One region of the Streptomyces sp. NPDC020884 genome, then DNA from elsewhere that is predicted to be linked to it. Evidence: riboswitches for the same ligand, from Rfam matches in the RefSeq annotation. Region 1 holds a riboswitch; each other region holds the start of a gene.
The links. Region 1 has a riboswitch for cyclic di-AMP ahead of ACH4UK_RS34645 (M23 family metallopeptidase). Riboswitches for the same ligand answer to the same signal wherever they lie in the genome.
Positions count from the first base shown of each region.

Region 1 (3,266 bases):
ACCCTGGAAGGGATCGCGGCTCTTTCGTTTTCCGGAAAGAGCGGCGCCTCGATAATTCGGGCAGCACAGACCGCATTCCCGGAATTACTTCTCTTTGTATACGGCTCTCCTGTTAATGGCGGACGCCCGCGGTGTTTACGCCATGTTGCGAAGTGCTCACGCGGGGGACGGGGGCGGTGCGCCGCCCGGTCCGATCGGGGCGGCGGAGCCGGTGGGCCCCGGTGGCGCGTTCCGCGTGCTGGGCGGTCAGCGCCCTCGCCCGCTCGGCGTCGCCGCGCGCCACGGCGTCCACGATCGCCCCGCGCTCGGCCCAGGAGTCGACCGGGCGGGCCGGCTGCTCGACCGCGTACATCCAGGCGATCTTGTGCCGGAGCTGGGTGAGCAGCGCGATGAGTCCGGGGCTGCCGGAGGCCTGGGCGAGGGTCTCGTGGAACCAGCCGCCCAAGGAGCGCAGATCCTCGCCCTCGCCCCGGCGGGCCCGCTCCTGACCCAGCCTGACCAGGCCCCGGAGCACCTTGAGATGGGCCTCCGTGCGCCGCTGGGCGGCACGTGCGGCGCCCAGCGGCTCCAGGAGCATCCGCACCTCCAGAAGGTCGGCCGCCTCCTGCTCGGTGGGCTCGGCGACACAGGCGCCGGCGTGCCTGCGGGTGACCACGAAGCCCTCGGACTCCAGCGTGCGCAGCGCCTCGCGGACCGGGACGCGGGAGACCCCGTACCGGCGCGCCAGCACCTCCTCGGTGAGGCGGCTGCCGCGCTCGAAGACACCGGAGACGATGTCGTCACGAATTGCCGTGCATACCGAATGCGCGGGAATGCGCATGTCCGAACCTCCGCCTTGATCCCCGCGAAACGCGGCCGCCCGACGTCTGTTCCGTGACTCTATTGCAATCCGCCGGAATTTCCGATGGCAGGTCGGAATCCATGGATATCTTCACGCCGGAATTACCGAAGGCCCCGGCGGGGAGCCGGGGCCTTCGGGCGGTGGATCGCGCGGTGGGGTCAGACGCTGAGACCGTGGGAGCGCAGGTAGCCGACGGGGTCCATGTCGGAGCCGTAGTCGGGGGTGGTGCGGGCCTCGAAGTGCAGGTGCGGGCCGGTGGAGTTGCCGGTGGAGCCGGAGAGGCCGATCTGCTGGCCGGAGGAGACGCTCTGGCCGACCGAGACGCCGATCGAGGAGAGGTGGCCGTACTGGGTGTAGGTGCCGTCCGTCATCCGGAGCACGATGTTGTTGCCGTACGCGCCGCCCCAGCCGGCCTCGACGACCGTACCGGCGCCGACCGCGACGACGGAGCTGCCGGAGGCGGCCTGGAAGTCCACGCCGGAGTGGCTGCCGGAGGACCAGAGCGCGCCGCCGGTGTTGTAGCCGGTGGTGACGTGGGAGCCGGAGACCGGGAGGTGGAAGGCGTTCAGCCGGGCGCGCTCGGCGGCGCGGGCGGCACGGGCCTTCTCCTCGCGGACCTCCTTGGCGCGGGCCTCGGCCTTGCGCTCGGCCTCCGCCTTCGCCTTGGCCTTGGCGGCCTTCGCGCGGGCCTCGGCGGCGGCCTTGGCCTTCGCCTCGGCGATCGCGTCGGCCTGCTGCTTCTGGGCGTGGGCCTGCGCGCCGATCCGGTCGGCGAGGGTGGCGTCGAGGGCGACGGCCTGGGTGAGGCCGGTGTCGGCGACCTGGGCGGCCTCGGTGTCCGCGGCGATGGCCGGGGAGGCCAGCGAGCCGATGACTCCGGTGGTGGCCAGGGCCGCGATGCCGGCGGCCCGCGCGCTCCGGCGCGTGAGGCGGCTCGGGGCACGGTGCTTCCCGGTGGCACGGGTGAACGCCATGGAGGGGTTGATCCTTTCCTTCCTTCTCGCCTACCGGGTTAGCTGACGGGTTCGGAGCAGGAAGGTCTCCTACGGATTCCCGCGCCGGGCTGCGGCACGGGCCTCCGATTCACCCCAGGGACTGCGTGGGTCCCCGGCTCCCCAGGCTCGCGCCTGACGGGGACTCGGCGATGACTGCCCGGCGCCGCGGATGCGGCATACGGGTGACGGACAGCCGGGCCGACGCTAGGCGGGGCGACTTCCCATCACCAAACGGACCAGGCGATTTGTCGCGCATCCCACAGGGCAGACAGGCAACCTCTCCAACAAAGAGGCACAAAGGGGATCAAAGTGACAAAAATGGAGAACCCCGACGAACTTTCGTCCGTCGGGGTCCTGTTCGCGGCGGTGTGCCGCGGGCGGTGCGTCAGCCGGTGACGACCGACACCTCTCCGATGCCGAGCGCCTTCACGGGCTCCTCGATCTGTGCCGCGTCCCCCACGAGGACCGTGACCAGCCGGTCCACCGGGAAGGCGCTGACCACGGCGGCGGTCGCCTCCACGGTGCCCGTGTCGGCGAGCCGGGCGTAGAGGTGGGCCTGGTAGTCGTCGGGGAGGTGCTGCTCGACCTGGTCGGCCAGCGTGCTCGCGACGGAGGCGGCGGTCTCGAACTTCAGCGGGGCGACGCCCACCAGGTTCTGCACGGCCGTCTCGCGCTCGGCGTCGGTCAGCCCCTCGGCCGCCAGCGTCCGCAGGACCTTCCAGAGGTCCTCCAGCGCCGGTCCGGTGGACTCCGTGTCCACCGATCCGCTGATCGCGAGCATGGCCGCGCCGCCCGAGTCGGGGCCGCTGGAGCGCAGCACCTGGGCGAAGGCGCGCACGCCGTAGGTGTAGCCCTTCTCCTCGCGCAGCACCCGGTCCAGCCGGGAGGTGAGGGTGCCGCCCAGGCTGTACGTGCCGAGCACCTGAGCGGGCCACACGCTCTCGTGCCGGTCGGCGCCGATCCGGCCGATCAGCAGCTGGGTCTGGACCGCGCCGGGCCGGTCGACGATGACCACGCGGCCGGTGTCGTCCGCGGTGATGGGCGGCACCGGGCGGGTCTGACCGGCGTTGCCCGACCAGTCGCCGAGGGTCTCCGCCAGCAGCGCGTCCAGGTCGATGCCGGTGAGGTCGCCGACGATCACGGCCGTCGCGGTGGACGGGCGGATATGGGCGTCGAAGAAGGCGCGCACGGCGACCTCGTCGATCCGCCGGACCGTCTCCTCGGTGCCCAGGCGCGGGCGGGACATCCGGGCGGTGGCCGGGAACAGCTCCTTGGAGAGCTGCTTGGCGGCGCGCCGGGACGGGTTGGCGTGCTCGTGCGGGATCTCGTCGAGGCGGTTGCCGACGAGGCGCTCGATCTCGCTCGCGTCGAAGGCGGGGGCCCGCAGCGCCTCGGCGACCAGCCCGAGGGCCTTGGCCAGCCGGGAGGCG
Region 1 covers NZ_JBIRRY010000014.1:95,771-99,036, forward strand. The annotation lists gene ACH4UK_RS34640 (GntR family transcriptional regulator) at 113-820, opposite strand; gene ACH4UK_RS34645 (M23 family metallopeptidase) at 1,000-1,815, opposite strand; cyclic di-AMP (ydaO/yuaA leader) riboswitch at 1,829-1,995, opposite strand; gene ACH4UK_RS34650 (M16 family metallopeptidase) at 2,222-3,266, opposite strand, start outside.

Region 2 (3,266 bases), on a different contig from region 1:
ATGCCGCCGTTGACCAGGGACCCGCCGCCGACGCCGCGGCCCTGGTAGACCGTGATGCCGGAGAACTCCTCCGCGTCCAGGATGCCGGTGTAGCGGTTGACGTTCTTGTCGATGGGGAAGCCGAGGAAGTTGCTCAGCGGCTGCTTGGTGCGGGTCCGCAGCCAGAACGAGCGGTCGTCCGGTCTGGTGGTGTTGGCGAAGATCTTGCCGTCCGCGCCCGGGGTGTCCCAGGCCATGCCCATCTCGATCATGTGGACGTCCGTGCCGGCCTGGGCGAGCCGGAGGGCGGCCACGGAGCCGCCGTATCCGGTGCCGATGACCAGGACCGGCACATGGGCGCCGGAGCCGATCGGCGCCGCTGCCGTGCGGACGCTCGCCCATGACGGCGCGGCGGGTCCGGCAAGCGCCGCGGCCCCCAGAAGAGAACCTGTTCCTGTGATGAACCTTCGACGCGAGACACCCTTGGCCTCGCCATCCTGCGTGGTAGCGTCACTCATGTGACATCCCTCACTCTCGACAGAGTGCAACAGGTTCTACTGTCGATCGCGTGGTAAGTCACTAGAAACTTGGGGGTAACTTCCCGTACAGGCCTGAGGGGCCCCGGACCGTGGTCCGGGGCCCCTCAGGCCTGTACGGGAAGGCTCAGTACGCGCCGAAGACGTTGTCGATCGAGCCGTACCGGTCCGCGGCGTAGTTGCACGCGGCCGTGATGTTGGCGACCGGGTCGTAGCTGTCGGTCGAGGTGCCGGGCACGTGGTAGGCCTGGAAGGTCGGGTCGATGACCTGGAGCAGCCCCTTGGACGGGGTGCCCTTGACCGCGTTGGAGTCCCAGTTGTTGATCGCGGCCGGATTGCCGGAGGACTCGCGGATGATGTTGCGGTGGATGCCCTCGTAGGTGCCGGGGATGCCCTGCTCGGCCATGACGGCGAGCGACTCCTTGATCCAGCCGTCGAGGTCGTTCGTGTAGGTGACGGCGCTCTTCTCGGCGGCCGGAGCGGCCTGTGCCACGGGGGCGGCGTCGACGCGCTCCGAACGGTCGGCGCGGTCCGCCGAGGCGCCGCGTGCGGCGGACGGGGAAGCCTTGCCAGCCTTGCCAGCCTTGCCGGCCTTGGCGTCCGACGGGGCGGCGGCCTTGCTTCCGAGGGTCAGCTTGACACCCGGGTGAATAAGGTCGGGATTCCCTCCGACGATCTTCCGGTTGCCTTCGTACAGCTTCTTCCAGCCGCCGCTGACGGAATGCTCGCGGGCGATCTTGGAAAGCGTTTCGCCGGCCACCACGGAATGCTGGGCGGGTGCGGCGCGCACGGCGGAATCAGCCGATGCGGCCACCGAGGCGGGCACCACGGCCTGCGGCGCGGCGGCGGGCGCAGGGGCCGCGAAGGCGCTGGTGGCGCCGATGACCGGCAGGGCGAGAACGGCTCCGCCGGTGGTCATGGCGGCGAGGCCGCGGCTCAGCGAGGTGGACTTGGGACGGCGGTGCTTACCCTGTGCGGGCATGGGGAATTCCTCTCCGGCGCCTGCGAGGTGAGCTGTCGGGTTCAGACGGGAGATGTCTGGCCGCACGAAGATGCGACTTCACCCCAAGCCGTTCCGGTTACGGATCGGCGACTTACCTGGGTCCCCCGCTCCTGCCGTACGTGAGTGGGTTTCGGATTCCCGGACGGCGGCAGGATTCGGCGTTCCATCCGGATTGACGGTGACCGTAGGCGAGAAACGCGGAACAGAACAACCCCCGCATTCCGCTTTCCCTTTTCCACGCAAGATCGAATGGCGGAATTCCCGGATCGGGCCGTGCCGCCACGGCGTCAACTTTCTTCGCACAGAAGGGAACCGATGGATCCGCTTCTGCGTCCGCACCCTCGGACGTGACGCTCACCACTCCCTCGCGGTGATGGCCAAAACAGGCCTAGGCAAATGCCTCAACAATCCCAATAGACCCTTTATGGATGAGTGAACCAAAAGAGCCAAATCGACCATATCGGCACAAGGAAAGGGATCAATCGGTCACTCGCGACAGGGCCGGTCGACGAGCCCGCGGGACGATCGCTTACGGTGTGGGGTGGAGACTAGTAAGCCAACCCTTACCTCCGACGTACGCTGTACCTGCCCGCGTTCGCCCGCCCCGAAGGAACACCACGCCATGACACGCCCCGTCCGCGTCGCCATTGTCGGAGCCGGCCCCGCCGGTATCTACGCTGCGGACGCGCTGCTCAAATCCGAGGTCTGCCAGGACCCGGGGGTCTCCATCGACCTCTTCGAGCGCATGCCCGCGCCCTTCGGCCTGATCCGTTACGGCGTGGCCCCCGACCACCCGCGCATCAAGGGCATCGTCAAGGCCCTGCACCAGGTGCTGGACAAGCCCCAGATCCGGCTCTTCGGGAACGTCAGCTACCCCGATGACATCGGCCTGGACGACCTGCGGTCGTTCTACGACGCGGTGATCTTCTCCACCGGCGCCGAGGCCGACCGGGCGCTCGACATCCCCGGCATGCAGCTGGACGGTTCCTACGGCGCGGCCGAGTTCGTCTCCTGGTACGACGGGCACCCCGAGGTCCCGCGCACCTGGCCGCTCACCGCGGAGAAGGTCGCCGTGCTCGGCGTGGGGAACGTGGCCCTGGACGTGGCCCGCGTCCTGGCCAAGACGGCGGACGAGCTGCTGCCCACCGAGATCCCGGACAACGTGTACCAGGGCCTCAAGGCGAACAAGGCGCTGGAGGTGCATGTGTTCGGGCGGCGTGGCCCGGCGCAGGCCAAGTTCAGCCCGATGGAGCTGCGGGAGCTGGACCACTCCCCCAACATCGAGGTCATCGTCAACCCCGAGGACATCGACTACGACGAGGGCTCCATCGCCACCCGGCGCGAGAACAAGCAGGCCAACATGGTCGCGCAGACCCTGGAGAACTGGGCGATCCGGGACGTCGGCGACCGCCCGCACAAGCTGTTCCTGCACTTCTTCGAGTCCCCGGTCGAGATCCTCGGCGACGACGGCGAGGTCGTGGCGCTGCGCACCGAGCGCACCGAGCTGGACGGCACCGGCAACGTCCGGGGCACCGGCCGGTTCACCGACTGGGACGTGCAGAGCGTCTACCGGGCCGTCGGCTACTACTCGGAGGAACTGCCCAAGCTCCCCTTCGACGTGGCCTCCGGCACCGTCCCGCACGAGGCGGGCCGCGTCATCTCCGGTGACGAGCACATGGCCTCGGTCTACGTCACGGGCTGGATCAAGCGCGGCCCCATCGGTCTGATCGGGCACACGAAGGGCGACG
Region 2 covers NZ_JBIRRY010000012.1:116,671-119,936, forward strand. The annotation lists gene ACH4UK_RS32290 (GMC oxidoreductase) at 1-497, opposite strand, end outside; gene ACH4UK_RS32295 (transglycosylase SLT domain-containing protein) at 643-1,497, opposite strand; cyclic di-AMP (ydaO/yuaA leader) riboswitch at 1,502-1,689, opposite strand; gene ACH4UK_RS32300 (FAD-dependent oxidoreductase) at 2,141-3,266, shown strand, end outside.
Region 2: it holds a riboswitch for cyclic di-AMP, as region 1 does, so the genes downstream of both, ACH4UK_RS32295 (transglycosylase SLT domain-containing protein) here and ACH4UK_RS34645 (M23 family metallopeptidase) in region 1, are expected to answer to the same signal.

Region 3 (3,266 bases), on a different contig from region 1:
CGGCGGTCTACGACACGATGCAGTTCCTGACCTGCGAGGTGGAGACCTTCTGCCTGGGGCAGGCGGGCTCCTATGCGGCGGCCCTGCTGGCGGCCGGGGCGAAGGGACGCCGACATGCGCTGCCCGGCGCGCGGGTAGTCATCCAGCAGCCCGCACTGGAGGAGCCGATGCGGGGCCAGCCGTCCGACCTGGAGATCCACGCGCGCGAACTGATGCGCACCCGCGAGATGTTCGCGGCCATGCTGGTCCGGCACACGGGCCGGACCGCGGAGCAGGTCACCGCCGACATCGAGCGCGACACCATCCTCGACGCGAAGGCCGCCCTCGCCTACGGGCTGGTCGACCACGTCATGGAGAACCGCTGACCGTCCCGCCCGCCGTACGACGCGAGGTGAATCGCCGATGGAGCCACCCGACTTCCCGCCCCTGCCCGCACTGACCCGCGCCGAGGGCGAGTTCGTCGACTGCTATCTGGCCGTGCTCGACCAGGTGGGCCGGATCAACCCGGCCCACGGCAGCGACACCTACAGCGCACTGCGGGCCGCCCAGGCCCTGGCCTCCCGGGCGGCGGCGCTGCGCGACGCCCTGGCCCTGATGCACGAGCGCGGCGAGTCGCGGATCCACGCCGCCACCCTGGCGCGGGCCCTGCGGGTGCTGGACGGGGAGCGCCGGGCGGGCCGGGTCGCGATGCCGCCGCCCGTGAACTGACCGGCTCGGCGCGCGGGGAGCGCCATACGGGAGCGGGCCGGTCGGTCCCGCGCACGACACGCCCGGTCCCGCGACCGGTTTCCCTCGCTCGTTCGGCGTAGGCGATCACCCGCGCGAGCGACGGCTCAACTTGCGTTCGACGCCCGCGCCGTACTCGAAATGTGCCCTTTCGTCGCTGGTACGAGGGTGTGCGCCCGGCTCGTCGGCGGGCGCGAATCCGACCTGTCCACCTGAATGGATCAGTGGTGAGGAGACTCACAAACCATCGTTTCAACTCGGAAATCCGGCACCGAGTGAGTCAAGATCCCTGGGACGACAAGCCCCCGCCACCGCGGCGGGGCGGTCCGGGCGGACGCCGAGTCCTGCCGCCGCCCGGATGACTGGTCGACAGAAGTGGATCGGCAGGAGTGGAGGACCCGAGCACAACGGGCCGACCGGGAGACCGGGAAGCCCTCGGGGTGAAGCCGCGACGCGGCCGGGCAACTTCGCCAGCCCGAACCCGACAGGTCATCCTTCACAGGCGGCTGACGAAGGGTTGCGCATGTCTGCGCAGGTTCATGTCCCGTCTCTGTTCGCCCGGGTCGGCACGGCCTCGGTGCTCACCCTGGCCGTGACGTCCACGATGCTGGCGCCCGGCCTGGTGAGCGACGCCGAGGCCGCCACCCACTCGACGAAGGCCCTGAAGGTGGCCGCGTCGAAGAAGGGGGCTCCGTACAAGTACGGCGCATCCGGCCCCAGTCGCTTCGACTGTTCGGGGCTGACGCTGTACTCGTTCAAGAAGGCCGGGAAGAAGCTTCCCCGCACGGCACAGCAGCAGTACAACAAGACCCGTCACATCGCGAAGTCGCAGCGCAAACGCGGGGATCTGGTCTTCTTCCATTCCGGGCGCAGCGTCTACCACGTGGGCATCTACGCCGGGGCCGGGAAGATCTGGCACTCCCCCAAATCGGGGGATGTGGTGCGACTGGCGAAAATCTGGTCCAAGGGCGTCTGGTACGGAAGGGTCCGCTGACCCACCGACCGGACGCTTTTTCCTTGCGGGCGGCCCAACCTCTTGCTCACGGGCGGCCCGGCCTCCTCCGGGACCGCCCGTGACGGCGCTGCCGCGCTGACGGCGTCCTCAGCGCAGCAGCGGGCCGGTCACCAGCGCCACCCCCAGACCGGTGAGCGCCACACCGCTGCCGCCCTCGATGGCGCGGGCGGTACGCGGTCGGCGCAACCACCGGCCCAGCCGGTCCACGAGCAGGGCGACGGCCGGGAACCAGATCAGCGCCAGCACCACCACGACGGCCGCGAGCAACAGGGTCCGGGGCAGCGGGGGCTGCCCGTGGGGCACGAACTGGGGCAGCAGGCTGAGGAAGAGGACCGGGGCCTTCGGGTTGAGCGCGTTCGTCAGGAACCCCTGGCGCAGGGCGCGTCCGGGCCGCTGCCCCGGCTCGCCGTCCGGCGCGTCGGAGGGCGTACCGGATCGGTCCGGTGCGGGCCCGCGGCGGATCGCGTACAGCGCGCTGATCCCGAGGTAGAGCACGTACGCGCCGCCGAGCAGCTGGACGGTGCGGAAGAGCACCGGCATGGTCACCAGCACCGCGGCGAGTCCGGCGACCGCGAGCGCGGTGTGCACCAGCAGCCCTCCGGCGACGCCGAGCGCGCTGGCCAGCCCGGCGGTGCGCGAGGCCAGGGCGTTGCGGACGACGACGGTGAAGTCGGCGCCGGGCAGCGCGACCATGCCGGCGGCGACCCCGGTGAAGGCGATCAGTTGTGCGTCCATGAGGTCCAGCCTGGACCTGCGGAGCCTTTAGCGTGTACTTGCAATCTTCTGGGTCTGCCTAAAGGAACGCTTTCATGTACGACCCGACACGGCTCGCGGCCCTGGTGGCGGTCGCGGAGGCCGGATCGATCACCCGGGCCGCCGCCCGCCTGGGCTACACCGCGCCCGCGCTCTCCCAGCAGCTGGCCAAACTGGAGCGGGAGGCCGGGGCGGCGCTGCTGGTGCGCCACCATCGCGGGGCGCGGCTGACGGCGGCGGGCGAGCTGCTGGCGGGCCGGGCCCGGCGGATCCTGGACGAACTGGACCAGGCCCGGCACGAGCTGGCGCGGCTGGCCGGGCTCTCGGGCGGCAGGCTGCGGGTGGGGACGTTCACGACGGCCGGGATCCATCTGCTGCCGCCGGTCCTGAGCGCGTTCCGGCGGGCCCATCCGGAGGTCGAGCTGGCCGTCGCCGAGTACGAGCCGCCCGGCGGGGTCGCCGCGGTGGTGGCGGGCGAGGTGGACCTCGCCCTGACCCACGCCTACGAACCGGCGGCCGCCGGGCCCCCGCCGGTGGGCGTTCTGGTGGAACCCCTCCTGGTCGAGGAACTGGTGCTGGTCACCTCGGTGGGCCACCGGCTCTCCGAGGGCACCGGGCGGCTCGCGGTCACCGAGCTGGCCGGGCGGCCGCTGATCAGCAGCGCGCCCACGCATCCGCCCCGGCGCGGGGTCGAGAACGCGCTCGCCGAGGCCGGGGCGACCCCGGCGGTGATCTGCGAGTCGCCCGGGTACGCACTGGTGTGCGCGCTGGT
Region 3 covers NZ_JBIRRY010000011.1:158,652-161,917, reverse strand. The annotation lists gene ACH4UK_RS30565 (ATP-dependent Clp protease proteolytic subunit) at 1-365, shown strand, start outside; gene ACH4UK_RS30560 (hypothetical protein) at 403-708, shown strand; cyclic di-AMP (ydaO/yuaA leader) riboswitch at 1,084-1,246, shown strand; gene ACH4UK_RS30555 (C40 family peptidase) at 1,250-1,720, shown strand; gene ACH4UK_RS30550 (LysE family translocator) at 1,829-2,476, opposite strand; gene ACH4UK_RS30545 (LysR family transcriptional regulator) at 2,551-3,266, shown strand, end outside.
Region 3: it holds a riboswitch for cyclic di-AMP, as region 1 does, so the genes downstream of both, ACH4UK_RS30555 (C40 family peptidase) here and ACH4UK_RS34645 (M23 family metallopeptidase) in region 1, are expected to answer to the same signal.